4 regions of the Cupriavidus sp. CER-90 genome follow, and region 1 is predicted to be linked to each of the others. Evidence: predicted binding sites of a transcription regulator. Region 1 holds the regulator's gene; each other region holds the start of a gene.

Region 1 (7,703 bases):
GAACTGGCGGCATCGCTGCAGGCGCATGCGTTTGACAGCGGCGACGCCGTGCTGGCCCATATCGCCACCTTCACGGGTCAGCACGCGGCGGCGTGCGTGCCGCAGGCCAGCCCGCTGGCCCAGCATGCCGGCATGATCGACACGCTGTTTGCCGGCGCCACGGCGCAGGAGATTCTGAGCGCCGTCAGCGACACGGCCGGCGACTGGGCGGCCCAGACCGCCGCCACGCTGCGCAGCCGGTCACCGCTGATGCTGTGCGTCACGCTGGAACAGATCCGCCGTGCGCGCACGATGACGCTGGAAGACGAACTGCGCATGGAGCTCGACATGATGTACGACGTGTTCCGTCATGGCGATGGCATCGAGGGCATCCGTGCGCTGGTCATCGACAAGGACCACCAGCCGAAATGGAATCCGGCCCGCCTTGACGACGTGACGCCGGGCCGCGTGCGCGCGTTTTTCGACAGCAAGTGGCGGCGCGAGGACCACCCGCTGGCTTCGCTGGCGTAGTCGCTCCGGCCGCTGCGCCATGCGCATCGGCACGGCAGTTGCGCGCGGTGGCCGGCGGCGGCCATGCAAGTCAAGTACAGTGTGGGCAGGGCTGGCCCGGCTGCCGGAGCCGGCCTGTGAATCCATTCGACCGTGTGTGAACAGTGAAAGGAACCGTAATGAGCAATCCTCGTGATGTCGCCGTACTGGTGGGAAGCCTGCGCAAGGAATCCCTGAACCTGAAACTGGCCAAGGCCTTGGCCGCGATTGCGCCGCCGCAGCTCAAGCTCGATATCGTCGAGATTCGCCAGTTGTCCCACTACAACCAGGACGACGACGCCAATCCGCCATCGGAATGGGTGGCCTTCCGCGACCGTATCCGCCGGGCCGATGCCGTCCTGTTCGTCACCCCGGAATACAACCGCTCGGTGCCGGGCGTGCTGAAAAATGCCATCGACGTGGGATCGCGCCCGTACGGGGAGAGCGCCTGGGACGGCAAGCCGGGTGGCGTGATCAGCGCGTCGCCGGGCAATATCGGCGGCTTTGGCGCCAACCACCATCTGCGCCAGTCGCTGGTGTTCCTGAATATTCCGGTGCTGCAACAGCCGGAAGCCTATATCAGCGGGGTGGACAAGCTGTTCGACGCGCAGGGCGGCATCAGCAACGACTCGACCCGGGGCTTCCTGAGCAAGTACCTGACGACCTTCGCGGCCTGGATCGACCGCAACGCCGCCGCACGCTGACAGGCGGCCGCCGATCGCGCCAGCCCGATTCAAACGTCGGTAAGCCCCGTCCTACAAGGCGAAGCGGGGGAGACCCGACACCGGCAGTGACCCCTGCTTTCTATAGTGGAGCCATGTTCAAACACATAGACAAGGAGGAAACACCATGCCCTACATTCTCGCCTGGCTGCTCGGCGTCCCGGCCTTCGTCCTGATCCTGATCTGGCTGTTCATGCACTGAGTGCAGCCCGCCCAACATGAGAAACGGCGCCTCCGGGCGCCGTTTTTACTGGCCGCATGCCGCGCACCCGATGCGAGCCATCCGGGGCGCTGCTCAGGAACGTCATCTCGCGTATACTTGCGGGTCTTCCTCAGTCCGCGGACCTAGAACCGTACCCGGACGCTCCCTCGACGCCATACCCATGACTGCAAATCCGCGCCGCATCTCGGTTGCCCCGATGATGGACTGGACTGACCGCCACTGCCGCACGTTCCATCGCGCGCTGAGCCAGCACACCTGGCTTTATACCGAGATGGTCACCACGGGCGCGCTACTGCATGGCGATGTGACGCGGCACCTGGATTTCGACGCGGCCGAGCAGCCTGTGGCACTGCAGCTGGGCGGTAGTGAACCGGCCGATCTCGCACAGGCGGCGAAGCTGGGTGAGCAGTGGGGCTATAAGGAAATCAACCTCAATTGCGGGTGCCCTTCGGAGCGCGTGCAGCGCGGGGCGTTCGGCGCGTGCCTGATGGCGGAGCCCCAGCTGGTTGCCGATTGCGTCAAAGCGATGCGGGATGTGGTGTCGGTGCCCGTGACGGTGAAGCATCGCATTGGTATCGATACGATCGAGCACTATGACTTTGTTCGCGACTTCGTTGGCATTATTGCCGACGCGGGTTGCGAAACATTTATCGTCCACGCCCGTAATGCCATTCTGAAAGGCCTTAGCCCGAAAGAAAATCGAGAAATTCCGCCGTTGCGGTACGAAGTTGCATACCAGTTGAAGAAAGAATTTCCGCAGCTGGAAATCCTGATTAACGGCGGGATTGTTTCCTATGGCGAAATGGAAGAGCATTTGCGCCACGTGGATGGGGTAATGATCGGCCGTCAGGCTTACCACGATCCTTATATCCTCGCGGAAATGGACAGCCGTTTCTACGGGGTTGACGCGGCGATTCCGACGCGCGAGGACGCCGAAATGGCCATGCAAGCCTATATCGGCAATCTAGTGGAGCGGGGCGGCTATATGGGCGCTGCCATCCGGCATATGCTGGGCCTCCATCGCGGAGTCTATGGCGGACGCGGCTGGCGCCGGGTGCTGTCGGATGCACGGCGCATGAACGCTGCCCGCACCCGGGCCGACGTGGATGCGCTGTTCGAAGAAGCGCGTTCCCATCTGCGTCCAGACCTGCTGGAGGCGGCCTGAGCGACCCCCGAACGTGACGATCGTATGCGGGGCGGACTGGAGGAAAAACTCTAATTTCGAACGATCGTGCTATGCAGTTGCCGCAAATGTATGCCCCAAGGGCGTTTGCGGCGGTTGATGTGACTGGAAACCCGCGTGGGCAAAGGGATTCCCCTAATTCGCCAGTCCTGCGGCATGTTCTTACACTGTGCCTGCCCTCGAATACAGGGCTTTCTTCAACTGATTTTTGAGCCCGCCGTGTGCGGGCTTTTTTTCTGCCCCGTCTCGTTGTTACCACAGCAACCGTGGGTTTGCCCGGATGGTGCGCCGTGCGTTCGGGGTCTACATTGAATGTGCCTTCAGGGCATTGAGATCGCTAATTTAAGAGTCCGCTTGCGAGCGGGCTCTTTTTTTTCGTGGGTCACGCCATGCACGAATCGCGCATAAAACCAGGGCGTACCTGAACACCAAAAAAAAGCAGGCGATGCTCGTCGGGAGTGATCGCCTGTCGGGAATGTCGAGGGGGTCAATGTCCCTCGGGGAAGAGTATCCAACAGCATTATTTGCGACAGAACCCTGCCGTGGTGGGGCAAGACCTCCGCTTTTGAGGGGCAGGCCGATACGTCAAGCGCTGGCTATTGTTAAGACATACCTTGTTGAGCGGCGCGTAGGTCATGTTACGATGCGCCTGAAAAATGCCGCGACATAAGCCGGCATGGCATGGGAGTCGTGTCTTCACGGATGCGGCGCCAAGTGGGGGAAAAGCAGGTGGGCTGGCCGGTTCGAGCGGTGCGACGGGGATGTCGAAACCAGTGAAACGGAAGCGAGCCCTGAGGAAATGAAATGGAAGCGGAAGAACCATTCGGTGAAGTCTTCGAGGACTACCGGGTGATCTGGGTAGCCGAGCAACTGCAGGACGGCAAATGGACGGCGCGCTATTGCTGGCACCCAGGCACATCGATCGACGCCGGCAAGGCGTTGCAGCGCGATGTCCTCAATGGCAAGTCGAAACGCTTGCTTGGACTTTTTCCGAGCGAGGCAGAGACCATCGCCGCCATCAAGGAAGCCGTGCTGCTGGAAGCAAAGTGGGTGGGCCCCCGATGAAGTCCGGAAGCCATCCGCCAGCGAATCCGAAATTTTTTTGTGCGGAATACTAGCCATCAGCAGAGAATGCTTGTATAGTCTTGTTCTTCGCTGATCGACACAACGGTCAACGAAAAATCTCTACGGTGGCTGTAGCTCAGTTGGTAGAGTCCAGGATTGTGATTCCTGTCGTCGTGGGTTCGAGTCCCATCAGCCACCCCAAAGAATTCCCTTACGAAACAGCCGCTTACTCAAGTGGCTGTTTTGCTTTGCACGCATCCCTTCCCATCATTCCTTCCGCCTGGTGCAACCGGCGCCTGATGGCATCACGGTTGCGATCGCATACGCCAAGGCGAAGCCCGTCGATGGGCGAAAAAAAACCGGACGTTGGCGAGTTCGACAAGGTCCGGTTCTGCGCATGACGCGAATGCGCAGTGATGCAGTTGCGCGCTGATCCGCGGGGCAGGCGGCCAGATTTCAGTCGAGCAGTTTCGTGGTCGGTTCTGCCAGTTCCAGCATGCGGCAGATGGCTGCCATGTTGCCGACCATCGTGCGACGTTGCGCGCCCTGGTAGACGCGGACGCCCTTGATTTGCCGGAACGGGACCGGCTTGACCGGGCGGCGGGAAGCGATGGGATTCGATTGCAGCATGGCAACACCTCGTAATTTGCGACAGCAGTGGTCCGCGCCCGTCGTCCAGCAAGGACGGGGCGGCATGGGCAAAGCAAAGCGGGTGACCAGGGCAGACGGCCGTGCTGCCTAAGTCTCGGGAGCCGGAGTCGCTGTCAGGCGCCTCCGATCACGCTAGAAGCCTGATGATCGGATCAGGCCGACAGCGATACCTTCAAGGGAGAACTCGTCGCGCCCCGAATGGAGCACGATGTTCTGGAAATCCGGGTTTTCTGCGATCAGTTCGATCGTGTCGCCGCGTTTCTTGAGGCGCTTGACCGTGACGTCCTCGCCCAGGCGGGCCACGACGATCTTGCCGTTGGCTGCCTCGCTGGCTTTTTTCACGGCCAGCAGGTCGCCATCCAGAATGCCGGCGTCGCGCATGCTCAGGCCGCGCACGCGCAGCAGGTAGTCCGGACGCTCGTCGAAGACCGATGCATCCACCTGGTACTGACGGTCGATATGTTCTGCGGCAAGAATCGGGCTGCCCGCTGCGACGCGACCGACCAGCGGCAGCGTCAACTGCAGCACGCCTGCCATTGGCAGCGAGAACTGGTCGGAACGTTCCGAATCGCTGCGTGCCACCTTGAGCCGGATGCCGCGCGATGCGCCGGGGGTCAGTTCGATGACGCCCTTGCGTGCCAGCGCCCGCAGATGTTCCTCGGCCGAATTGGGCGAGGAAAAACCAAACTCGGCGGCGATCTCTGCGCGCGTGGGCGGGAAGCCCGTGTTGCGGATCGTGTCGCGGATCAGATCGAAAATCTGCTGCTGCCGGGGTGTCAGGGTCGCCATGGTTCGCCGGTCTCTCGTGCCGAAGCACTGTATGTTTAAACAGTATGCTGTGATTTTATACAGTATCGTGTGAAGTGCAAGCACAATTTGCGCAGTGGGCTCTACATGGGCGACGGCGGCACCGGTGGCTTCGCGGGTTTGCCAAGGGGGCGCCGGGGCGGGGCGGCAGTTACAATCGTCGGCCAGATCCCGGGCCGCGCCCGCCCGGCCAGACCCCTCAGCCAGCCTATTTACATGTCAGCGTCTTCCTCATCGTTGCCCCGTGTCGTCGTGCTTGCCACCGGCGGCACCATTGCCGGATCGTCCGGCGACCCCGCCAGCAGTGCCCAGTACCAGGCGGCTACCGTGCCGGTGTCGCAACTGGTCCAGGCCGTGCCCGCGCTGGCCGATGTGGCGCGCGTGGAGGCCGAGCAGGTCGCGCAGGTCGACAGCAAGGACATGACGTTCGGTCTCTGGCAGCAGCTGGCGGCGCGGGTGGCGTACTGGTCCGGCCAGCCGGATGTGGCCGGCATCGTGATCACGCACGGCACCGATACGCTTGAAGAAACAGCGATGTTCTTGCACCTGACGCAGCCGTGTTCCGTGCCGGTGGTCATCACTGCGGCGATGCGCCCGGCAACGTCGCTGTCGGCGGACGGCCCGCTGAACCTGCTCGATGCCGTGCGTGTCGCGGCCCATCCGGGCGCGCGGGGCCTGGGCGTGCTGGTGGTGCTGAACCAGCAGATCCACGCCGGGCGCGATGTGACCAAGGCGCATACGTCCGCCGTCGATGCCTTTGTCTCGCCGAATGCCGGTCCGGTCGGCTACGTGCAGGACGCCTATATTCGATTCACGCGTGCGCCGGCCAGGCGGGAGGCGCCGTGCTTGCCGGTGCCGTCGGCCTGGCCGATGGTGGAAATCGTGGTCAGCCATGCCCAGCCGGGCAGGGTGGCCGTCGATGCACTGGTGTCGGCCGGTGTGAAGGGGCTGGTCGTGGCCGCCACCGGCAATGGCTCGGTCCACGAAACCCTGCTGGCGGCGCTGGCCGACGCGGCGGCGGCCGGCGTGGCAGTGGTGCGCAGTTCACGTACTGGCGCCGGCCATGTGTCGATTCCGGCGCGCCCGGCGGCGGGGGCTGGCCTGTTTGCCTCGGCGGCCGACCTCAATCCTTACAAGGCGCGCGTGCTGCTGCTGGTGGCGCTGGCAGCCGACCCCGCGCTCGGCGTCGATGCCGGGCGTCTGCAGTCGCTTTTTGCCGCCTGCTGAGCCACCTGCGCCGCGTGCCTTGCGGATTCCCGGGTCTCCGGGCTATACTCGCGGGCTATTCAACCTTGCCGCACCGGACGTGACGCCCGGGTGGCTCATCCCAAAAGGAGCGTCAATGCGTCATTACGAAATCGTATTTATCGTCCATCCGGACCAAAGCGAACAAGTGCCGGCGATGATCGAGCGTTACAAGCAGCTCGTCACGTCGCAAAATGGCCAGATCCATCGCGTGGAAGACTGGGGTCGTCGTCAGATGGCCTACATGATCCAGAAGCTGGCCAAGGCTCACTACGTTTGCCTGAACATCGAATGCGGCAAGGACACGCTGGCTGAACTCGAGCACGCGTTCAAGTTCAATGACGCCGTGCTGCGTCACCTGATCGTCCAGACCAAGAAGGCTGAAACCGCGCCGTCGCCGATGATGAAGGAAGTGCAGCGCGAAGAAGCCCGCAAGGCCGCGCAAACGACCACGGAAGGCCAGGCCGCCTGAGTGCGGACTGCTGTGTCGCGGTGAACCAGCTTCGGCTGACCGCCACGCTCGCCGAGCGAGATACGCTGCGCTATACGCCGGCCGGCATCCCTGTCGTCAACTGCATCCTGCAGCATGCCGGCGAGGTGATGGAGGCGGAAACGCCCCGGCAGGTGGAATTTGCAGTGGTGGCCATGGGCATCGGCCCGATTGGCCAGCGGCTCGAGCGCATGCCGCTCGGCACGCTGCTCGACTGCGAAGGCTTTCTGGCCCGCAAGCACCGCAACAGCAAGACACTGGTCTTTCACATCACTCGATGTAAAGCATTCGAAAAGGATTGAATCATGGCATTCGTCAAACGTGACAACAAGAACAAGAAGCGCTTCCAGCAACAGAACCCGCTGTTCAAGCGCAAGCGCTTCTGCCGCTTCACCGTGGCTGGCGTCGAACAGATCGACTACAAGGATCTGGACACGCTGAAGGACTTCATCGGCGACAACGGCAAGATCACGCCGGCTCGTCTGACCGGTACCAAGGCGCACTATCAGCGTCAGCTGGATACGGCCATCAAGCGCGCCCGCTTCCTGGCGCTGATGCCGTACACCGACCTGCACAAGAACTGATAGTCCCGGGACCGCAAGGAGAAATACACGATGCAAGTCATTCTGCTGGAAAAAGTCATCAACCTGGGCAACCTGGGCGACATCGTTCGCGTGAAGGACGGTTACGCACGTAACTTCCTGATCCCGACCAAGCGCGCTCGCCGTGCTACGCAAACCGCCATCGCCGAATTCGAAGTGAAGCGCGCCGAGCTGGAAAAGGCCGCCG
Region 2 (7,703 bases), 2.1 Mb from region 1:
GGCGTAGGGTCCCGCCGTGGCTCGCCGTTGGTACTCGTGCTGCTACTCGCCCTCGTACCCGTCCTCGGCGCCCCGGATGATCTTGCCGATCACGCTCCGCGAGAATCCCCGGGCCATCATGAACCGGATCTGCTTGGCCCGCGCTTCGGGTGAATCAGGCGGCACACCAAATCGCTTGCGCCACACTTCGGCGGCCCGTTCCAACTCGGTATCGCGCAGCCGGTCCTGGAGTTCCCGCAGCTGGTCGTTGCCAAGCTGGTGGGTCTTCGCCTCCTGCATCACGCGCGCCGCGCCATACCGGCTGGCGCGCCGGTGGACCAGGCTATCGACGAATCGATCATTCGACAGCCAGTTTTCGCGCTCCAGCGCATCGAGCAAGGCCTCCACTTCTTCGGCCGATTCGGCATGGGGCGCCAGCTTGCGCGCCAGTTCGACGCGACTGTGCTCGCGGCGCGAGAGATAGCCAACGGCGCGGGCCTTGAGGGAAAGCGGGGGACGGGTTCCGGCCATCAGGAATCAGGAGAGCGTTGGGGGGCAAGGAGAGGGACGAAAAACAAAAAAGCCGCCGCACTGTCATGCGACGGCTTTCGTTGCCGGCAGGCGTCAACCTCAGTCTTCGATCTCGGCCGGCGCGCCCAGCGCGGTGTTCGTCGGGGCCACACCCAGCGCCGCACGCACCTTGTTTTCGATCTCGGCGGCGATGTCCGGATTCTCGCGCAGGTATTCACGCGCGTTGTCCTTGCCCTGGCCGATCTTGTCGCCGTTGTAGCTGTACCACGCGCCCGACTTTTCGACGATCTTGGCGTCCACGCCCAGGTCGATGATCTCGCCCTGGCGCGAGATCCCCTGGCCGTAGAGGATGTCGAAGAACGCCTCGCGGAACGGCGGCGAAACCTTGTTCTTGACCACCTTGACCTTGGTCTCGTTGCCGACCACTTCGTCGCCCTTCTTGATCGAGCCGATACGACGGATGTCCAGACGCACCGAGGCGTAGAACTTCAGCGCGTTACCGCCGGTCGTGGTTTCAGGCGACCCAAACATCACACCGATCTTCATGCGGATCTGGTTGATGAAGATCACCAGGCAGTTGGTGCGCTTGATGGTGCCGGTCAGCTTGCGCAGCGCCTGGCTCATCAGGCGGGCCTGCAGACCCGGCAGCGAATCGCCCATCTCGCCTTCGATTTCGGCCTTCGGCACCAGCGCGGCCACCGAGTCGATCACGATCAGGTCGATCGAGCCCGAGCGCACCAGCGCGTCGGTGATTTCCAGAGCCTGTTCGCCGGTGTCGGGCTGGGAGATGAGCAGGTTGCCCACGTCCACGCCCAGCTTGCCGGCGTACTGCACGTCCAGCGCGTGTTCCGCGTCGATGAACGCGCAGGTGCCGCCCAGCTTCTGCATTTCGGCGACGACCTGCAGCGTCAGCGTGGTCTTGCCCGACGATTCCGGACCATAGATCTCGACCACGCGGCCGCGCGGCAGGCCGCCGACGCCCAGCGCGATGTCCAGGCCCAGCGACCCGGTGGACACCACCTGGATATCCTGTTCGACGTCGCCATCGCCCAGGCGCATGATCGAGCCCTTGCCGAACTGCTTTTCGATCTGGGAGAGCGCGGCGGCAAGCGCCTTCTGCTTCTCAGCACTTACGCCGGCGCCGGCCTTCTTGTCGTCCATGGTCGTCCTTCAGTCAATGGGTGGTCAATTGGTGTATAAATAGGCCGCATGCGGCGTGGCGCCTGCTTTTTAAGCCTTTTCCGATGGATTTCGGGCGGCTTTCGAAGGCTTTTGGCGCCTGGACTCGCCAGTCCCGGCCCTGCGCAGTCCCTTCCGGGACGACTCGCGCGGAATGTCGGGTACTGTATAAAAAAACAGTATGCTTGGCAAGCCCCACCGGCACCGCAAACCGGCGGCCGGCGATGCCGGCGCAAAAAAGGTGACAAGGGTGGAGACAAACCATGCGGATTCTGATCGCCGAAGATGACGACGTGCTGGCAGACGGCCTGACACGGTCGTTGCGCCATTCCGGCTATGCCGTCGATCACGTCGCCAATGGCGTGGAAGCCGACTCGGCCCTTTCCACGCAGAGTTTCGACCTGCTGATCCTGGACCTTGGCCTGCCCCGCATGCCCGGGCTGGAAGTGCTCAAGCGGCTGCGTGCGCGCGGCGCGATGCTGCCGGTGATGATCCTGACTGCGGCCGACGGCGTGGACGAGCGCGTCAAGGGGCTGGACCTGGGCGCCGACGACTACATGGCCAAGCCCTTTGCGCTGTCCGAGCTCGAGGCACGCGTGCGTGCGCTGGTGCGGCGCGGCGCCGGCGGGGGCGCCACGCTGATGCGCCACGGCCCGCTGGCCTTCGACCAGGTCGGCCGCATCGCCTTCCTGAACGACCAGATGCTGGACCTGTCGGCGCGCGAGATCGGCCTGCTCGAAATCCTGCTCACGCGCAGCGGCCGGCTGGTGTCGAAGGAACAGCTCGTCGACCACCTGTGCGAATGGGGCGAGGAAGTCAGCAACAACGCCATCGAAGTCTACGTGCACCGCCTGCGCAAGAAAATCGAGGTGGGCGGCATCCGCATTGCCACCGTGCGCGGCCTGGGCTACTGCCTGGAGAAATTCCAGCCGGCCATGGCCACCCACGGCTGACGCAAACCGCCCATGAGCCTGCTGCGCCTGCCCTGGCGACGCCATCCCGCCGCAGGCGCCGCCCCGCTGCCCGAGGCCGCGCGCCCCACGCTGGCCGACGCCGCCGCAGAGGATTCGGCGCTGGCGGACGCCCTGCCCCATCTCGAGGAAACCTCGGCCCATCCCGCCCCGCGATCGCTGTTCGGCGAGATCCTGGACTGGATGCTGGCGCCGCTGCTGCTGCTCTGGCCGATGAGCATCGCGGTCACCTACCTGGTGGCCAAGTCGATCGCCAATGGGCCGTTCGACCGGGCGCTGGAGGCCAGCGCCATCGTGCTGTCGCAGCAGGTGCGCGAGGTAAACGGTCGCGTGACGCTGCAGCTGCCGCTGTCGGCGCGCGAGATCCTGCGCGCCGACGAGACCGACAACATCTATTACCAGGTGGTGGGCAAGCGCGGCGAGTACGTGGCCGGCGACCACGACCTGCCGCTGCCGTCCGAAGAGGAACAGGGCCATGCCGGACTGGTGTCGATGCGCGACGACCGCGTGGCCGGTAACGATGTGCGCGTGGCTTATACCTATGTCGATCTGAAAAACGTCGGCGGCAACCAGCCGGTGCTGGTGCAGGTGGCCGAGACACTGGACAAGCGTGCCCGGCTGGCCAACGAGATCATCAAGGGCGTGATCCTGCCGCAGTTCGTGATCCTGCCGCTGGCCGTGGTGCTGGTGTGGTTCGGGCTCACGCGCGGGCTGGCGCCGCTGACGGCCATCCAGCAGCGCATCCGCTCGCGCAACCCTGGCGATACGAGCCCGATCGACGAACGCGCGGCGCCGCAGGAAATCACGCCGCTGGTGGCATCGTTCAACGACCTGCTGGCCCAGCTGGACCAGTCCGTGCAGACACAGAAGCGTTTCATTGCCGATGCCGCGCACCAGATGAAGACCCCGCTGGCGGGCCTGCGCATGCAGGCCGAACTGGCGCAGCGCGAGCAGTCGCCCGAGGAACTGCGGCGGTCGCTGGCGCAGATCGCCGGCAGTTCGGAGCGCACGGCGCACCTGGTGACGCAGCTGCTGTCGCTGGCGCGCATGGAAAACCTGGCCGGCGCCGGCGGCATGGCGCCGCTGGACCTTGCCGCACTGGCTCGCGACGTGGTCAAGGACTGGCTGCCGCAGGCATGGGCGCGCAACATCGACCTGGGGCTGGAAGCCGACGATCACCCCGTCATGATCACCGGCAACCGCCTGATGCTGACCGAAATGCTCAACAACCTCGTGGACAACGCCATCCGCTACACGCCGGCCGGCGGCCATGCCACCGTGCGCGTGGCCAGCGACGCCTTCGAGCCGTTCGCGTACCTGGACGTGGAAGACACCGGGCCGGGCATCGCGCCTGCCGAGCGCGAACGGGTGATGGAACGCTTCTACCGGGTGCTGGGCACCAACACCGAGGGCAGCGGGCTGGGGCTGGCCATCGTGCGCGAGATCGTGCAGCAGCATGGCGGCGAAGTCGCCATCGACGACAACGTGTACCAGGCATCCCCGCGGCTGGCCGGCGCGCGCCTGCGCATCACGCTGCGCCGGCTCGCCCCCGACGAGAATCCGGCATGAGCAGGAAAACGCCCCGCGACCGGATGACGCCGCTCGAACGGCGCGCCTGGCACCACAACGTGCGATGGATCGTGGGGCTGCTGGCGGCCTGGTTCCTGATCACGTTCGGCGTGAGCTGGTTCGCGCGCGAACTGCGCTTCGACTTCATGGGCTGGCCCTTTTCGTTCTGGATGGCCGCGCAGGGATCGCTGATTCTTTACGTGCTGATGGCCGCGCTGTACGCCTGGCGCATGAATCGCGCCGACGACGAGATGCACGCCCGCGAGCACGAACTGGCCCGCACGGACACCGGCATCGACGCCGGCACCGACGCCCATCCGGCGCCCCCCGCCGAACCTGACGCCGCCGGCGGCAAACCCCGCCACGCCTCCTTCTAAGGGTTTCCTCTCGGGCCGCGCCCTTTGCTGCGGCGCAAGACGGCGCCGCGGCGCGGCAGCGGGCGCCCGGCGCCCGGAATGCCTCGCAATGCAGCACGCGCCGGGCCGCGCATCGGCCCGGTTTGCCTAGCGTATACCCCGACCGATTCCCCCCGGTTTGCCCCCGATCTGTCAGAACTCAGTAAGTTTCGCCTCCCACAATCGTTCCAACCTTGGCGCAATGGGCCGGTACGTGCACACGTACCCGGGCCTGACGGCGGGGACCTGAAGATTTTCGACGGAAGAACGGAAACGGAGGAGACAACACATGGCAAACGCGCAAAACGTGGGGACCGTACCTGCGGCCCACAATGCGCCGATGACGAAGGAAGAGAAAAAGGTCATTCTGGCCTCTTCCCTCGGCACGGTATTCGAGTGGTACGACTTTTACCTGTACGGTTCGCTGGCGGCGGTCATCGCCAAGCAGTTCTTCGCCGGCCTGGACCCGACGTCGGCATTCATCTTCGCGCTGCTGGCCTTTGCCGCGGGCTTCATCGTGCGGCCGTTCGGGGCACTGGTGTTCGGCCGCCTCGGCGACATGATCGGCCGCAAGTACACCTTCCTGGTGACCATCCTGATCATGGGCCTGTCGACGTTCATCGTCGGTCTGCTGCCCGGATACGCCACCATCGGCTGGGCCGCCCCGATCATCCTGATCGCATTGCGCATGCTGCAGGGCCTGGCGCTGGGCGGCGAATACGGCGGCGCGGCCACCTATGTGGCCGAACACGCGCCGCACGGCAAGCGCGGCGCCTACACGGCATGGATCCAGACCACGGCCACGCTGGGCCTGTTCCTGTCGCTGATCGTGATCCTGCTGGTCCGCGAAGCCACCGGCCCGAACTTCGACGTCTGGGGCTGGCGTATCCCGTTCCTGGTCTCGATCCTGCTGCTGGCCATGTCGGTGTACATCCGCCTGTCGATGAGCGAGTCGCCGGCCTTCCAGAAGATGAAGGCCGAGGGCAAGACGTCGAAGGCACCGCTGACCGAAGCCTTCGGCCAATGGCGCAACCTGAAGATCGTGATCCTGGCACTGGTGGGCCTGACCGCCGGCCAGGCCGTGGTCTGGTACACGGGCCAGTTCTACTCGCTGTTCTTCCTGACCCAGGTGCTGAAGGTCGACGCCAAGACGGCCAACCTGCTGATCGCCGGCGCGCTGGTGATCGGCACGCCGTTCTTCATCTTCTTCGGCTCGCTGTCGGACAAGATCGGCCGCAAGTGGATCATCATGCTGGGCTGCGCCCTGGCCGTGCTGACCTACTTCCCGCTGTTCAAGGCGATGACCCACTACGCCAACCCGGCGCTGGAGCGTGCCCAGCAGTCGGCCCAGATCGTGGTGACGGCCGACCCGGCCACCTGCTCGTTCCAGGGCAGCCCGATCGCCCGCGAGATCGACTTCCGCAGCTCGTGCGACATCGTCAAGCGGACGCTGGCCCAGGCATCGGCCAGCTACGAGGTGGTGAACGCCCCGGCCGGTACCGTGGCGTCGGTCAAGATCGGTGACAAGGAGATCAAGGCCTTCGACGCCACCGTGGGCAACGGCACGTTCGACGACGCCAGCAAGAAGCAGATCGCCGATTTCAAGAAGGCGGTCAGCGGCGAGATGACGGCGCACGGCTACCCGACCAAGGCCGACCCGGCCCAGATGAACACGATCATGGTCCTGGTGATCCTGGTCATCCTGGTCATCTACGTCACGATGGTGTACGGCCCGATCGCGGCCATGCTGGTGGAAATGTTCCCGACCCGCATCCGCTATTCGTCGATGTCGCTGCCGTATCACATCGGCAACGGCTGGTTCGGCGGCCTGCTGCCGACCATCTCGTTCGCGCTGGTGGCCCAGAACGGCAATATCTACTACGGCCTCTGGTACCCGATCATCATCGCCGCCATGACCTTCGTGCTGGGCGCGCTATTCGTCCGCGAGACCAAGGACGTGGACATCTACGCCAACGACTGAACGGCCCCACGACAACGACGCGGCAATCCAGGCATTCGCCGGAGGGATACAACCGGTAACCCTCGCTCAGGATGGCTGGCCCACCGGCCAGCCGCTCCTTCCAGGCAGACCCTCGGGTCTGCCATTTTTTTGGGCGACCGCCGAAGCTTGCAGAAAATTGTCACAAAGGTGTTGACAGGCCGAAAACCGAAGGTATAATTTCGATCTTCGTTGGCGAATTAGCTCAGTCGGTTAGAGCGACGGAATCATAATCCGCAGGTCCGGGGTTCGAATCCCTGATTCGCCACCATCTATTTGAAAAGCCGCAATCTCTCATGGGATTGCGGCTTTTTGCTTTGGGGCTGCAACGGCCCGCCGCCGGGCCCGGGCCATCGCAACGTATCCGGGCCAGCCGTAGCGGCGGTTGCCCCGAGGATCAGACCAGCGCCATCAACGGCGCCAGCATCGGGCTCTGCGCGGCCAGCGTGCGCTGTTCGGCCAGTACGCCGCGCAGGATGTCGTGCGTCGTATCGGGGTTGGCCAGCACCACGCGGAATACCGCGATGGCCCTGCCGCCCCATTGCGACGATGTCAGCTGCGTGCGCGACACGAACGACCGCCCGGCGTCGCGCTGCATCTCCTGAATGCTGATGGTCAGCGCGTCCAGCGCCTGCTGGATCTGCTCGCGCGTCTGCGCCGGGGTTGACGCCGACAGCAGCGCCGCGCGCACGGCCTGGGGCACGTAGCGGTAGGTCAGGATGCAAAGCTGTGGCCGGCTGTCGAGTTCGAAATCGGGCTGCTGCGCGATCAATCCGGCAAAGAACTTCGCGTTGTCGATGCCGGTGTCGATCAGCCTGGCCAGGCCCTTGCGTCCCAGCAGGTGCAGGTTGGCATAGAGCATCACGGCCGCCGCACCGCGCGAGCCTTCCAGCGTATGGCGACCCAGGTCGACTGAACCCTTGCGCACGATGTAGTTCGCGTGCTGGATGATCTCCTGCGTCCAGGCCGGATCGCGGAACAGCACCATGCCGGCGCCCATCGGCACGTAGAACTGCTTGTGCGCGTCGATCACCACGGAATCGGCCCGTTCGATGCCGGCAAAACGCCCGCGTTCGCGCT
Region 3 (7,703 bases), 1.8 Mb from region 1:
GCTGGACCCGGTGCTGGCCAATGCCCGCAGCGCGACCATCGGCGCCGCGCTGGCGTACGCGTGCATCTGCCTGCTGCTGGTGAATCTGCGCCAGCGCCGCCAGCGCGCGCGCGACATGCTGTACAGCCGCCGCCTGCTGGAAGCCGCCTACGACGAACTGGAACGCCGCGTCGAGGCGCGTACCGCCGACCTGATGGCCATCAACGAACAGCTCGAAGGCGAGGTGGCCGAGCGCACCCGCGCCGAAGGCGAATTGCGCGCGACCCAGGACGAACTGGTGCAGGCCAGCAAGCTGGCCGCGCTGGGCCAGATGGCGGCGGGCATCACGCACGAACTCAACCAGCCGCTGGCGGCGCTGCGCACGTTCTCCGACAACACCCGGGTGCTGCTGGAGCGCGGGCAGCTCGATGCCGCGACGGGCAACCTGTCGGCCATCGCCGACCTGACCGAGCGCATGGGCAAGATCACGGGCCAGCTCAAGCTGTTTGCCGGCAAGGCGCGCCAGCGCCGCAATGCCGTGCGCGTGCGTGCCGCGCTGGATCATGTGCTGCAGCTGATCGCCCCGCGCCTGGGCCAGGTGATGCTGCGCATACGCGGGCTGGACGGCGAGTCCGCCGACCTGGCCGTGTGGGCCGACGAGCTGAAGCTCGAACAGGTGCTGCTGAACCTGGTGGGCAACGCGCTCGATGCTATTACCGCCGTGGGCCGCCCAGATGGCCGGGTGGAGATCGACGTCGCCGCCACCGAGGAACAGGTACGTATCGCGGTGCGCGACAATGGCACCGGCATTGCGCCGGACGCGTTGCCGCGCCTGTTCGAGCCGTTCTACACGACCAAGGAAATCGGCCAGGGCCTGGGGCTCGGGCTGGCCATCTCGTCGTCGATCGTGCGCGAGTTCGGCGGCCAGCTGGTGGCCGGCGATGCCGAAGGTGGCGGCGCGGAATTTGTGGTGACGCTGCGGCGGGCGCGCCAGCCCGTGGCGGCGTGATGAGGAAAAGCGAAATGATTGCGATGCAAGACGGGCTGCGCGTGCTGTTTGTCGAAGACGAACCGCTGGTGCGCCAGGCCACGGCACAGAGCCTGGAACTGGCCGGATTCGCGGTGCTGGCGCTGCCGTCGGCCGAGGCCGCGATGCCGCACCTGAGCGCCGACTTCCCGGGCGTGCTGGTCACCGACGTGCGCCTGGGCGGCGCGTCGGGGCTGGACCTGCTGCACCACTGCCGCAACGTGGCGCCGGGCCTGCCGGTGATCCTGGTGACCGGGCATGGCGATATTACGATGGCGGTGCAGGCGATGCGCGAAGGCGCCTACGACTTCATCGAGAAACCGTTCGGCGCGGACCGCCTGACCGACACCGTGCGCCGGGCGCTGGAGCGCCGCGCCCTGGAACTCGAAAACGTGGCGCTGCGCCGTGAACTGGCCGGCCCGGCGGCCGGCACGCGCATCATCGGCCGGTCGCCGGCCATTGCCCAGGTGCGCGGGCTGATCGCCAATGTGGCCGAAACCGATGTGCCGGTGATGATCAACGGCGAGACCGGCACCGGCAAGGAACTGGTGGCGCGCAGCCTGCACGCGCTGTCCACGCGCCGCGACGCGCCGTTTATCGCGCTGAACTGCGGCGCGGTGCCGGAATCGATCTTCGAAAGCGAGATGTTCGGCCACGAGGCGGGCGCGTTCACGGGCGCGGGCAAGCGCCGCATCGGCAAGCTCGAACATGCGTCGGGCGGCACACTGTTCCTGGACGAGATCGAGAGCATGCCGCTGGCGCTGCAGGTGAAGCTGCTGCGCGTGCTGCAGGAAGGCACGCTGGAGCGGCTGGGCTCCAACGCATCGCTGCCGATCGACGTGCGCATCGTCGCCGCCGCCAAGGGCGACATGGAGTCGCTGGTGGCGCAGGGCGCGTTCCGGCAGGATCTGCTGTACCGCCTCAATGTGGTGACGATTCCGCTGCCGCCGCTGCGCGAGCGTCGCGAGGATATCGTGCCGCTGTTCGAGCACTTCATGCTGGTGGCCGCCGTGCGCTACCAGCGGCCGGCGCCGATCCTGTCCGAGATGCAGCGCCAGCAGCTGATGCAACGCCCGTGGCCCGGCAACGTGCGCGAGCTGCGCAACGCGGCAGACCGCCTGGTGCTGGGCGTGCCCGAGGGCGGCCATGCCGGCAAGGCCGAAGGCGGCGACGAATCGATTCCGCTGCGCGAGCGGATGGAACGCTACGAGCGCGCCGTGATCGCCGATACGCTCGCGCGCACGGGCGGCGCCGTCAGCCAGGCCGCCGATCTGCTGCAAGTGGGCAAGGCGACGCTCTACGACAAGATCAAACGCTACGGACTGTAACGGCTGCGGCAGGGCGAATCGGGCGCGGTACACTCTCGCCCGGCCTTGAATCCCTACCGCACGCCCCATGACCCACACCGCATCCCAAGCCGCCATCGACGGCTACCAGCTCCGCCCCGAAGCCGTCGCCGCCATCGCCCACGGCAAGTTGACCGCGCAAGTTCCTGCCGACGTGCTCGACAAGGTGCGCGACGCCCGGGCCCGCTTCGAGCAAGTGGCGGCCACCAATGTGCCGATCTACGGCGTGTCCACCGGGTTTGGCGAACTGGTCCACAACTGGGTCGATATCGAGCACGGCCGCGCGCTGCAGGAAAACCTGCTGCGCAGCCACTGCGCCGGCGTGGGGCCGCTGTTCTCGCGCGATGAAGTGCGGGCCATGATGGTGGCACGGGCCAACGCGCTGTCGCGCGGCTATTCGGCGGTGCGCCCGGTTGTGATCGAGCAACTGCTCAAATACCTGGCCGCCGGCATCACGCCGGCCGTGCCGCAGGTGGGATCGCTCGGTGCCAGCGGCGACCTTGCGCCGCTGTCGCACGTGGCCATCACGCTGATTGGCGAAGGCAAGGTGCTGACCGCCGATGGCGGCACGGCGCCCACTGCCGACGTGCTGCGACAGCACGGCATTGCCCCGATCACGCTGGCGTACAAGGAAGGGCTGGCGCTGATCAATGGCACTTCCGCCATGACCGGGGTGTCGTGCCTGCTGCTGGAGACGCTGCGCGCGCAGGTCCGGCAGGCCGAAGCGATTGCGGCGCTGGCGCTGGAAGGGCTGTCGGCATCGGCCGATGCGTTCATGGCGCACGGCCACGACATCGCCAAGCCACACCCGGGCCAGGTCAGCTCCGCCGCCAACCTGCGCGCGCTGCTGGCCGGCTCGACGCGGCTGGCCGGGCACGACACGCTCAGCGCGGAGATGAAGCATCGCGCCGGCGACGAAAAGAACACCGGCACGGGCGTGTTCATCCAGAAGGCCTACACGCTGCGCTGCATCCCCCAGGTGCTCGGTGCCGTGCGCGATACGCTGGATCACTGCGCCAACGTGGTGACGCGCGAACTCAATTCGTCGAACGACAACCCGCTGTTCTTTGACGATGACGCGCTGTTCCACGGCGGCAATTTCCACGGCCAGCAGGTGGCCTTCGCGATGGACTTCCTGGCCATCGCCGCCACGCAACTGGGCGTGATGGCCGAACGCCGTCTGAACCGCCTGCTGAGCCCGCACCTGAACAATCGCCTGCCGGCCTTCCTGGCCGCCGCCAACGAAGGCCTGTCGTGCGGCTTTGCCGGCGCCCAGTACCCGGCCACGGCGCTGGTGGCCGAGAACCGCACGATCTGCAGCCCGGCCAGCATCCAGAGCGTGCCGTCGAACGGCGACAACCAGGACGTGGTCAGCATGGGGCTGATCTCGGCCCGCAACGCGCGCCGTATCCTCGACAACAACCAGTACATCCTGGCGCTGGAGCTGCTGGCCGCGTGCCAGGCGGCGGAACTGGCCGGCGCGGTCGAGCACCTGTCGCCAGCCGGCCGCGCCGTCTTCGCCTTCGTGCGCGAACACGTGCCGTTCCTGGACACGGACCGCTACATGACCGACGAGATCGAACGCGTGGCCGCGCTGCTGCGCGACGGGGCGCTGGTGGAGGTAGTGCGCCAGGCGGGGGTGGCGCTGGCCTGATGGCCGCCTATTTCCACATGTTGCGCATGCGGGATGCCAGATCGACCTGCGGCAAGGACGCCTTGTCCTGCCCTTCGCCCGGCATCGGCGGGGGCGGCCACGACCGGCTGTAGAAATTCGGCATCACGCGGTTCGGCAGGAAGCGCGTGCGCGACGCGTAGACGTGGCGGTCGCCAAAACCCACCTGGTTGTGCACGTAGAACCGCTGCGGGACGATCACGTCGAGGTGGTCGCGCGCGCGCGTCATGGCCACGTACAGCAGGCGGCGTTCTTCCTCGATTTCCTCGGTGGTGCCGGTGGCCAGGTCGGACGGCATGCAGCCGTCCACGGCGTTGAGCACGTACACGGCCTTCCATTCCTGGCCCTTGGCCGAATGGATGGTGGACAGGATCAGGTAGTCCTCGTCACGCGACGGCACGCCCGATTCGTCACTGGACGCGCTGGGCGGGTCCAGCGTCAGTTCGGTCAGAAAGCGCTCGCGCGACGCATAGGTGGCCGCGATGCGCTCGATCTGCTGCAGGTCGGCCTGGCGCGCGGCGGCATCGTCGTGCATGCGCTCCAGATGCGGCGCGTACCACGCCACCACCTGCTCGAACTCCGACGGCCACGGCGACGTGGGCGCCATCAGCGTGCGGGCCAGCGTCAGCAGGTCGTCCCACGCGGGCGCGGCAGCGGGCGGGGCCTCGAAGGCCTCCAGCGCCACCAGCGGCTCGGTGGCCGCTTCCAGCCCTTCGAGCACGCGCGCGGCGGTCTTTGGCCCGATACCGGGCAGCAGCTGCAGCGTGCGGAAGCCGGCCATGCGGTCGCGCGGGTTTTCCAGCCAGCGCACCACGGCCATCACGTCCTTGACGTGCGTCGATTCCAGAAATTTCAGGCCGCCGAACTTCACGAACGGGATATTGCGCCGGGCCAGTTCGATTTCGACCTGCGCACTGTGGTCGGCCGCGCGGAACAGCACCGCCTGCTGCATCAGCGCCAGGCCCGATTCGCGCCGCGCCAGCACCTGCTCGACCACAAAACGCGCCTGGTCGGCTTCGTCGTTGACCACCACCACGCCGGGCTTTTCAGCCGACTCGCGCAGCGACCAGAGGTCCTTGGTGAAGCGTTCGGCCGCCAGGCCGATCACTGCGTTGGCGGCTTGCAGGATCGGCTGCGTGGAACGGTAGTTCTGCGACAGCGTGACCTGTTCGGCCGCCGGCGTGAACTGCGTCGGGAAATCGAGGATGTTGCGCACGGTGGCGCCCCGGAAGGCGTAGATCGACTGCGCGTCGTCCCCCACCACGGTCAGGCCGCGGCCCTGCGGCTTCAGCGCCAGCAGGATCGACGCCTGCAGCGCGTTGGTGTCCTGGTACTCGTCGACCAGCACGTGGTCGAAGCGCGCGCCCATGTCCTGCGCCAGCGCGGGCTCGGTCATGGCCTGCGCCCAGTAGAGCAGCAGGTCGTCGTAATCCAGCACCTGCTGCTTCTGCTTGGCCTCGACATAGCCGGCGAACAGCGTCCTGAGCGCGTCGGCCCACATCGCGTAGCGCGGAAACTGGGTCTTGAGCACCATCTCGATCGGCAGCTGGGTGTTGACCACGCGCGAATAGATGGCCAGGCAGGTTTCCTTGCGCGGAAAGCGCGACGCCTGCTCGGACAGCCCCAGGTCGTGGCGCACCACGTGCATCAGGTCGGCCGAATCGCCGCGGTCGCTGATCGTGAAGCTCGGCGCCAGGCCAAGCGTCTCGGCGTATTCGCGCAGCAGCCGGGCGCCGATGGCGTGGAAGGTGCCCGACCACTGCAGCGCCGCACGCCCTGCGCCGGACTGGATGCCCAGTGCCTGATCGACAATGCGCTCCACGCGGCGGCCCATCTCGGACGCCGCTCGGCGCGAAAACGTCAGCAGCAGGATGCGCCGCGGGTCGGCGCCCCCCACTACCAGGTGCGCGACGCGGTGCGCCAGCGTATTGGTCTTGCCCGAGCCCGCGCCGGCAATGATCAGCAGCGGCGCCTCGCCGGCATATTCCACGGCGGCGCGCTGCTCCGGATTGAGCTTGGACAGGTAGGCAGCCGCGTCGCCTGTCTCGGGGGAGAGGTCGGCGGGCACGTCGGCTTCAGGGGCGAGATCCGGTAGCACAGCGGGAAGGGCAGAGGGGAGGATTGAGAAAAATCTGGCGCCCACTGTATATCCATACAGCTTCGACTGGCAAGCCGCACGTGCCTGCGCGGCGTGCGGGCAACAAAAAAGGTGCCGCATGGGCACCTTTTCGACCGGGACGGAAGGCAATCAGGCGGCGCTGGCCAGCGCACCGTCCAGCAGCTTGTGCAGCGCATCCCACTCGGGCTCGCCCACGTAGCGTTTCAGGATCTTGCCGTTCTTGTCGACCACGAACGTGGTGGGCGTGAGCTGGACGTCGCCAAAGGCCTTGGCCGCCGAGCCGTCCGAATCCATGGCCACCTTGAACGGCAGTTCGCGCGTCTTGGCGTAGTTGGCCACGTACATCGGCGGGTCATAGTTCATGGCCACGGCCACGAATTCCAGGCCCTTGTCCTTGAACTGCTTGTAGGTGTCGATCATCTGCGGCATTTCCTTGACGCAGGTGGCGCAGCTGGTGGCCCAGAAGTTGACCAGGTAGACCTTGCCCTTCAGATCGGCCGTGCTGACTTTCTGGCCCGACAGCAGCGTGAACGTGGCATCGGGCACCTTGCTGGCTGGCGACATGGCGCGATAGCCAAAGACGCCGAGCAGGGCGACGATCACGACCGCGACGGCGAGCGGCCAGCGTTTGCGCGGGGAAGTGGCGGAAGCAGCAGTATTGGACATGGGATAACGGTACCGGGACAGCCATCGGACAGCGGCTATTCTACTGCCGGGCGTGGAAGCCGGCATCGTGGACGGTCAAGCCCGCCAGCGCTGCGGCAATTGGCCGCAATCGGGAAGCGTGTGCCGGCGCTACTGCGGCGCGCCGGGCCGGGCGGCCACCTTGGCACGGGCCTCGTCGATGGCCTGCTCCAGATAGGCACCATAGAAATCGGGCTGCATGCCGCGCAGCGGCTTGGCCAGGTTGCGGCCGTGCGGGTCCAGGAACATCACGGTCGGGGCGACCGAGATGTTGTGGGCCTGCGCCCAGCGTTTGGCGGTGGTCATGGTGCCATCGACGTCACGGATCGGCGTATCGGCCGTCATGTCGATTTCCCGCGCGGCAATGTCCCCGGCCGCCACCTGCGGGCCCAGATAGTTGCGGCGCACCGTCTCGCAATAGGTACAGCCGGGCAGGCTGACCAGTACCACCAGCGGCTCGCCTTGCCTGGCGGCTGCGGCCGACTGGGCGCCAATATCGGTCACCGGAGGCAGGTGCACGGTGCCGGCCACGGCGCTGAAGCCGGCCACGGCGGCCAGGCTGGCCAGCCACGGTGCGGCAAGGCGGGGCAGGGAACGGAAGGGCATGGTCACCTCACGGGAAAACGGGCCGGCCGGCGCCTGGGTGGTCGGCAAGGGACGATGGGATGAAAGCCACGGGTCGGACATGCGCGGGCGGGCGGCTTCCCGGATAATACCGGCTTGCGCACGAATGCGCCGCCCATGCCGATGCCCCCATCCACGCTCCGCCCCCGTCCGCCCGGTTCGTCCAGCTTGTCCCGTCCCGGCCTGTTTCGCCCCGGTCATTGCCGGCTGCCGCTGCTCGCCCTGCTGTGGCTGGCGCTGGCCGGCTGCTCG
Region 4 (7,703 bases), 1.5 Mb from region 1:
TCACGGCCGGCTACTGGTTCACGTCCTCGACGTCGTTCGCAAACCCGGCCCTGACACTGGCCTGCGCGCTGACCAATACGTTCACGGGTATTCGCATGATGGATATTCCCGCGTTCATTCTGGCTCAGATATTTGGTGCGATGAATGCAACGCTATTGTTCCACTGGCTTTGTCCGCCGGTGACGACGGCGCCGGGCGTCCTGTCCAGGCGTCGGTGGAAGGGCCATCCGGGGCTTACCAGCGCCGATTGAGCTGCACGCCGAAGATCGAGCCGCTGGTCTGCGAAGCCCAGGCGTCGGCCGGGGCCGCGAAGGTAATGCCGTCCACGTCGCTGGCACGGCTGTACGTATAGAACGCGCGCAGGTTGGCATTGCCGGTGGCCTTGCCCAGCGTCATCGTGGGGGCCACCGTGAACGCGGTGCGCTGGCCACCCACGCCAAACCCCGACGAGATCTGGTCGTGCGCCACCTCGAAGCTCAGCTTGAACTGGTCGTTGGCCACAAAGGCCGGCCGCACGCGGGTGGCGGCCCACTGCAACGTGCCGATGCCCGACCGATCCAGCTGCAGGCTCGATTCCACCGAGCCGGCCAGGCCCGAGCGGCCTTTCCACTCCATCGATTCCGACACCCGTACCCGCGACAGCGCGTTGCCCATGCCCGAATAGCCGGTCATGGCCGTGCGCGACCCCTGCCCGTACTGGAAGCCCAGCCGGTTGGTGCCATACAGCACGCCCTTCTGCTCGTGCATGGCCGATGCCCACCATGCGCTGCCGGTGTCTTCGATTTGCGAGAGCGGCTCTACCCGCGTAAAGCCGACCCGTACCGAACCCTTGTCATTGGTGTCGATCGGGGTCGAGAGCACCGAGTGATAGCTGGGAAGCTTGGCGCCATTTAGGTCGTTACGCGCGGTGTATTGATAACTCACGCCGAATTCGCCCAGTTTGGCGTTGTCGATGCCAAAACGCATCGATGGCGAGTTCGGCGGCAACAGTCCCGACGACATCAGGAACGGATTGCTGTCGCGACGCCCTGCCCAGACACTGGCGCCGTCGAGCACGGTCAGCCCCGACAGGCCGCTGACCGAGGTATAGAAGTTCGGCACCAGCGCGTACGGATCGACCGCGGCCGCATTGCCGTTGACCGATGTGGCGTTGGTCCCCTTGGCCTGGGCGACCAGCTGCACCTGTGCGCCGCCGCCGATATCCGCCACCGATTCGCGGATCTTGACCTCGCCCGAACTGGTGCAGGCCAGGCCTTGGCCAAACCCTGCCGAGGGCGTGCCGCCACCGGGACACGCGCGCTGCGTGCCGGAGCGGTCTTCCACCGCTGCGCGGCCGCTGTAGCCCAGGCGCCAGACCGAATCCCCGGCCGGGTCGTCGGCGGGAAGTTGCGAACGCAGCACTGGCGGCGCGTCGGATGGGGTTTCCGATGCAACATCGGCGTTTTCCGAATGCCGCGTTGGTGTTGGCGATCCGTCCTGTGGCAGTGCCGGGAATTCGCCGAGCCGATGCGGGAACAGCACCACCGGCGGTGGCGGCGGGGGCGGCGGGGCCAGCGAATCGGGCGGACCCACGAAGTCCGGATTCTCGTTGGCTGGCGCCTGGGCAACCGTGGCGGTGCCCTCGGCGGCCGCAGGCGTTTCGCCACCCTGGGCCGCCAGTGCCGTACTGGCAGGTGCGGCAGCCCGGTCGTTTGCAGCATCGGCACCCTCGACAGCATTGGCCGACTGGATCAGATCCGCCAGTGGATCGGCGGACGCAGCGGCGGGTACGGTCGCCGGTACGCTGGCAGGTTGGGCGGCAGGTACGGCGACAGGTGGGGCGGCAGGCACGGCCCCGGCCGCCACGGCGGAGGTCACCAGCTGGGTCGTGCTCTCCGCGATCATCGGCGGCGGCGCTACCGAAGTGCCTGGTTGCGCGCACGCGCTGAGCCCCCAGGCGGCCAGGACGACAAAAGTCAGGCGGCGACGGGCAAATGGGCGGGCGGGAGGCAGTACGGATTGCAGCATGGACACAACAGGGCCGGCGTGGAAGAACTCCGGAGGGAGGGCTCAGTTTTTAACAGGCGAACTTTTTGACCGCAAGCCGGGTTACAAAATCCCGCGATCGCGTCACAAAGCGTTGGAAATGCGTCCGGATTCCCACATTGCGGAACGCGAAATGCACCGCATCGAAGCATGCCCGGGCGGCATGGCAAAACCGTTGCGGAAGTGCCGAATTCCTAGCGAAAACCCCCATCCCCGAGGGCATCCGTGCTGAAAACGCCACCGCTATAATCGTCCGACCTGTCTTCCGGGCAACGCATAACGGGTGCAAGGCAGTCACGCCTATATATCTATAAAAGAGGAGATGTCCATGGAACGTCGTTCCTTCCTGTTGAAGGCTTCGGCCGTAGCCGCCACGGGTGCACTTGCCGCCTGCGGCAAGGAAGAAAAGCCCGCGGCCCCGGCCGCATCGGCCAGCGCGCCGGGCGCGCCCGCCGTGGTCGGCAGCAACCCGGCGGTGGAATGGCGCCTGGCGTCCAGCTTCCCGAAATCGCTCGACACCATCTATGGCGCGGCCGAACTGCTGAGCCAGCGCGTAAAGGAACTGACCGACGGCAAGTTCAACATCAAGGTGTTCGCCGCCGGTGAAATCGTGCCGGGGCTGCAGGTGCTGGACGCCGTGCAGAACCAGACCGTGCAGATCGGCCACACGGCCGGCTACTACTACTTCGGCAAGAACCCGACGCTGTGCTTCGACACGACCATCCCGTTCGGCCTGACCGCGCGCCAGCAGAACGCCTGGATGATGCAGGGCAACGGCATGAAGCTGATGCGCGAATTCTTCAAGGAATACAACGTCGTCAACTTCATGGGCGGCAACACCTGCGCCCAGATGGGCGGCTGGTTCCGCAAGGAAATCAAGACCGTGGCCGACCTGCAGGGCCTGAAGTACCGCGTGGCCGGCTTTGCCGGCGTGGTGCTGGCACGCCTGGGCGTGGTGCCGCAGCAGATTGCCGGCGGTGACATCTACCCGGCGCTGGAAAAGGGGACGATCGACGCGGCCGAATGGGTGGGTCCGTACGACGACGAAAAGCTCGGCTTCTACAAGGTGGCGCCGTACTACTACTACCCGGGCTGGTGGGAAGGCAGCGCGCAGCTGTCGTTCTACGCATCGCAGCCCGAGTACGACAAGCTGCCGGCGCTCTACAAGCGCGCGCTGGAAACGGCCACCATCGAGGCGCACACCAACATGATGGCCAAGTACGACACCGTGAACCCGCAGGCGCTGGCCCGCCTGCTGGAAAGCGGCGTGAAGCTGCGTCCGTTCTCGAAGGAGATCATGGAAGCCTGCTTCAAGGCCACACAGGAAGCGTACGCCGACGAAAGCGCCAAGAACCCGTCGTTCAAGAAGATCTACGACGACTGGCGCGTGTTCCGCAACAACGAGGCCGCCTGGTTCAACGTGGCCGAGCAGGCGTTCGCGCAGTTCAGCTACGCGCGCAAGCTGTAAGCGAACCGATGATTTGGCCATTCGGCCATTTCGCTCACGACAAGCCCGGCTCCGGCCGGGTTTTTTCATGGCGCCACGCGCCTGCCCACACCCCGGTAGAATCCGCCCCACAACCGGACTCTACCGGGAACATTCCCATGCAACTCGGCATCTTCTACGCCTTGCTGGCGTACATCATCTGGGGCCTGCTGCCCCTCTATATCAAGTCCCTGCACGGCGTGGCGCCGCTGGAAATCCTGCTGCACCGCATGGTGTGGTCGCTGGTATTCCTGGGGGCCATACTGTTGTGGCGCCGTCATTTCGGCTGGCTGCGCGACGTGGCGGCCAATCCGCGCCTGATCCTGAACTTCGCGGCCAGCGCGGGGCTGCTGTGCTGCAACTGGTTCCTCTATATCTGGGCGGTGTCGGCCGATCGCGTGGTCGATGCCAGCCTGGGCTATTTCATCAATCCACTATTCAGTGTGCTGCTGGGGGTGTTGCTGCTGCACGAGCGGCTGCGCCCGGGCCAGTGGCTGTCGATCGCCATCGCGGCGGCCGGTGTGCTCTGGCTCACGTGGTCGGCCGGACAACTGCCGTGGATTGCGCTGGGCCTGGCGGCGTCGTTTGGCGGCTATGGTCTGCTGCGCAAGACCGGCGCGCTGGGGGCGCTCGAAGGCCTGTCGCTGGAAACGCTGATCCTGTTTCCGCTGGCCGCCGCGGCGCTGGGCTTCCTGCTGCTGACCGGCCACGACACCACGCGCAGCGCAGGCACGGGTACGCAGATACTGTTGCTGCTGGCCGGCCCGCTCACGGCGGTGCCGCTGCTGTTCTTTGCCGCCGGCGCGCGCCGTATCCCGCTGTCGCTGCTCGGCCTGCTGCAATACGCGGGGCCGACCATTCAGCTGGTACTTGGCATCTGGCTCTACCACGAGCCGTTTCCGGCACAGAAGCAGATCGGCTATGCCCTGATCTGGATCTCGCTGGCAATCTACGCGGCCGAGGGTTTGCTGGTCACGCGTCTGAATGCGAAGCGATCCATCCGTGCGAAAAATGAACTGGCTTAAAAAATAGCCACTTCTATCCGTGATGTGAATATACGTGGCAACCGCGCGCTATTCCGGAAACAACGTCGCCACACTATACTGTACGGATATACAGTATCGATCGCCTCTCCACGCTCATGCCCCCGAACGCTCCCCGGCGCATTGCCCATCTCGACATGGACGCGTTCTACGCTTCGGTGGAACTGCTGCGCTATCCGGACCTGCGTGGCCAGGCTGTCGTGATCGGCGGCGGCCGCAATGCGGTGCCCGAGGTACTCCCCGACGGCTCGCGCCGCTACGCCCGGCTGCGTGACTATGTGGGGCGTGGCGTGGTCACCACGTCCACCTACGAGGCCCGCGCCCTTGGCGTGTTCTCGGCCATGGGCATGATGAAGGCCGCCAAGCTGGCGCCCGACGCGATCCTGCTGCCGACTGACTTCGACGCCTACCGCCGCTACTCGGGACTCTTCAAGGCAGCCGTCCGAACATTCACCGGACAAATAGAAGATCGCGGGATCGACGAGATATATATCGATTTGAGTGATATAGAGGGCGAGGCGCACGAGGTAGCCGCCCGCATCAAGGCGGCTGTCCATGAAGCGACAGGCCTGACGTGTTCGATCTGCGTGGCCCCCAACAAGCTCCTGGCCAAGATCGGGTCCGAACTGGACAAGCCGGACGGGCTGACCATCCTGACCCCGGCCGATATTCCCACGCGCATCTGGCCGCTGCCGGCGCGCAAGGTCAACGGCATCGGCCCCAAGGCCGCGGAGAAGCTGCAGGCCATCGGCATCGACACCGTGGGAGACCTGGCCGAGGCCGACCTGGCGCTGCTGCAGGCCCACTTCGGCCGCAATTACGCGGGCTGGCTGGTGGAAGTGGCCCATGGCCGCGACGACCGCCAGGTGGTGGTCAGTTCCGAGCCCAAGTCGATGAGCCGCGAAACCACGTTCGAGCGCGACCTGCACCCGCGTACCGATCGCCCCGTGCTGTCGGAGCAGTTCACCCGGCTGTGCATGCGCGTGGCCGACGACCTGCGCCGCAAGGGATACGTGGGCCGCACGGTGGGCATCAAACTGCGCTTTGACGATTTCCACACCGTGACCCGCGACCTGACCATGACGGCCCATACCGCCGATGGCGCGATGATCCGGCGCGGTGCCACCGAGTGCCTGAAGCGGATCCCGCTGGAGCGGCGTATCCGGCTGCTGGGCGTGCGCGTCAGCGCCCTGCTCCCGGCGGCCGAGCAAGGCGACGATCCCGCGCCGGTGCAGGAGGAATTCCGCTTCGACGACGAGGCGGAAGGCTGAACGGCCTTCCGCCGGGCGAATCGGGCCGACCCGAGGCCAAAAACCCCCACGTCATACGGCCCTATCTATCTCCCGGTAGAATCGGCGGCTTCGACGGGCGCCCCATCGAGAGCTCGAGAGCGCCACGCCCCACCCTCCGCCCACGCGCGCCCCATGACAACCGCCGCTCCCGCCCAACGTACCGCCGCCCCGGCCGCCTGGATCACGCCCCTGCTGGCCGTGGCCTGCGGCATGATCGTCGCCAACCTGTACTACGCCCAGCCGCTGGTCGGGCCGATTGCACGCGCGCTGCAGCTGTCGCCGGAAATTGCCGGCCTGATCGTCACGCTGATCCAGATCGGCTACTGCGTGGGCCTGCTGCTGCTGGTGCCGCTGGGCGATATCGTCGAAAACCGCAAGCTCGTGCTGACGCTGGTGGGCGGCTGCGCGGCGGCCCTGCTGGCGGCGGCGCTGGCCACGCATGCCAGCGTGTTCCTGGTGGCGGGCTGCGCGATTGGACTGTGCTCGGTGGCGGTGCAGGTGCTGGTGCCGTTCGCGGCGCACCTGGCCCCCGAGCATGCGCGCGGCCGTGCGGTCGGCAATGTCACCAGCGGACTGCTGATGGGCATCATGCTGGCGCGTCCGGTGTCGAGCCTGGTGTCAGACCTGTTCGGCTGGCACGCGATCTTCGCGGCGTCGGCCGTGGCGATGGTGCTGCTCGGCATCGTGCTGGCGCGCAAGCTGCCGCAGCGCCGGCCGGCGCCGGGCGTCAACTACATCCAGATGCTTGGCTCGATGAGCCATCTGTTGCGTACCCAGCCGATCCTGCGCCGCCGGGCCGCGTACCAGGCCGCCATGTTCGGCGTCTTCAGCCTGTTCTGGACCACCACGCCGCTGTACCTGGCCGGGCCCGCGTTCCATCTGTCGCAGACCGGTATCGCGATCTTCGCGCTGGTCGGTGTGGCCGGTGCCATTGCCGCGCCGATGGCGGGCCGCTACGCCGACCGTGGCCACAGCCGGCAGATGACCGCGCTGGCACTGGTGCTGGGCGCGGCATCGTTCCTGCTGAGCCGGGTGGGTACGGAGGGATCGCTGCTGTCGTTGCTGTCGCTGACGGTGGCTGCCGTGCTGCTCGACTTCGCGGTGTCGACCAATCTGGTGATCGGCCAGCGCGCAATCTTCTCGCTGTCCGACGAACACCGCAGCCGCCTCAACGGCCTGTACATGGCTATCTTCTTCGTGGGCGGCGCCATTGGATCGTCAGTGGGCGCGTGGGCCTATGCGCGTGCGGGCTGGCCCCTGGCCAGCTGGATCGGCTTCGCCCTGCCCGCCATCGCGCTGCTGTACTTCCGCACGGAACGTCGTTGATCGGCCAATCCGGGGGGCTACGCGGCCACTGCGTGCTGCAATGCCGCGCGCGCGAGCAGGCGGGTTGAATCGAGCGTCGGCAACGATGAATTGCCGTCGTCGATGATCAGCGGAATCTCGGTGCAGCCCAGCACCACGGCGTCGCAACCGTTGTGCCGCAGGTCATCGATCACGCGCCGGAACGTCGCTACCCCTTCAGGCGTGGCGATGCCGGGCACCAGCTGGTTCATGATCACGTGGTCGATCAACGCGCGGTCTTCCACCGGCGGGCGCACCGCTTCCAGCCCGCGTGCGGCCAGCGCGGCCGGATACACCTCGCTGTCCACCAGCCACCGCGTGCCGGTGATGCCAAGCCGATGGAAGCCGCGTGCCACGGCGGCGTCGGCCACCACCTCGGCGATATGAAGCCACGGCAGCGGCGACGTGGGCCGCACCAGGTCCAGCGCCGCATGGATGGTGTTGTCGGGGCAGATCACGAAATCGGCGCCGGCCGCGGCCAGCTTGTACGCCGAACGCAGCATCAGGTTCGCC

The links. The regulator LexA, encoded in region 1, represses DNA repair genes until DNA is damaged. The targets are predictions, from matches to a motif close to ACTGTATNNNNATACAGT.
Region 2: the regulator LexA is predicted to act here: its motif matches at 1,853-1,870, upstream of recA (recombinase RecA).
Region 3: the regulator LexA is predicted to act here: its motif matches at 6,166-6,183, upstream of AC24R4_RS15330 (ATP-dependent helicase).
Region 4: the regulator LexA is predicted to act here: its motif matches at 4,614-4,631, upstream of dinB (DNA polymerase IV).

Annotation. Positions count from the first base shown of each region.
Region 1 covers NZ_JBYGYM010000002.1:2,855,043-2,862,745, forward strand. The annotation lists gene AC24R4_RS23660 (enoyl-CoA hydratase/isomerase family protein) at 1-510, shown strand, start outside; gene AC24R4_RS23665 (NADPH-dependent FMN reductase) at 669-1,232, shown strand; gene dusA (tRNA dihydrouridine(20/20a) synthase DusA) at 1,634-2,638, shown strand; gene AC24R4_RS23675 (hypothetical protein) at 3,461-3,721, shown strand; tRNA gene AC24R4_RS23680 (tRNA-His) at 3,847-3,922, shown strand; gene AC24R4_RS23685 (hypothetical protein) at 4,178-4,351, opposite strand; gene lexA (transcriptional repressor LexA) at 4,505-5,161, opposite strand; gene AC24R4_RS23695 (asparaginase) at 5,396-6,406, shown strand; gene rpsF (30S ribosomal protein S6) at 6,522-6,896, shown strand; gene priB (primosomal replication protein N) at 6,917-7,216, shown strand; gene rpsR (30S ribosomal protein S18) at 7,220-7,498, shown strand; gene rplI (50S ribosomal protein L9) at 7,529-7,703, shown strand, end outside.
Region 2 covers NZ_JBYGYM010000002.1:790,144-797,846, forward strand. The annotation lists gene recX (recombination regulator RecX) at 43-510, opposite strand; gene recA (recombinase RecA) at 610-1,671, opposite strand; gene AC24R4_RS14145 (response regulator) at 1,953-2,642, shown strand; gene AC24R4_RS14150 (sensor histidine kinase) at 2,655-4,229, shown strand; gene AC24R4_RS14155 (DUF4212 domain-containing protein) at 4,226-4,606, shown strand; gene AC24R4_RS14160 (MFS transporter) at 4,914-6,605, shown strand; tRNA gene AC24R4_RS14165 (tRNA-Met) at 6,818-6,894, shown strand; gene panP (pyridoxal-dependent aspartate 1-decarboxylase PanP) at 7,021-7,703, opposite strand, start outside.
Region 3 covers NZ_JBYGYM010000002.1:1,037,573-1,045,275, reverse strand. The annotation lists gene AC24R4_RS15345 (sensor histidine kinase) at 1-988, shown strand, start outside; gene AC24R4_RS15340 (sigma-54-dependent transcriptional regulator) at 1,012-2,334, shown strand; gene cmdF (tyrosine 2,3-aminomutase) at 2,402-4,006, shown strand; gene AC24R4_RS15330 (ATP-dependent helicase) at 4,014-6,122, opposite strand; gene AC24R4_RS15325 (TlpA disulfide reductase family protein) at 6,273-6,809, opposite strand; gene AC24R4_RS15320 (thioredoxin fold domain-containing protein) at 6,939-7,433, opposite strand; gene AC24R4_RS15315 (hypothetical protein) at 7,620-7,703, shown strand, end outside.
Region 4 covers NZ_JBYGYM010000002.1:1,373,157-1,380,859, reverse strand. The annotation lists gene AC24R4_RS16895 (aquaporin) at 1-251, shown strand, start outside; gene AC24R4_RS16890 (carbohydrate porin) at 235-2,007, opposite strand; gene AC24R4_RS16885 (TRAP transporter substrate-binding protein) at 2,354-3,493, shown strand; gene rarD (EamA family transporter RarD) at 3,631-4,536, shown strand; gene dinB (DNA polymerase IV) at 4,653-5,825, shown strand; gene AC24R4_RS16870 (MFS transporter) at 5,979-7,172, shown strand; gene AC24R4_RS16865 (aspartate/glutamate racemase family protein) at 7,190-7,703, opposite strand, start outside.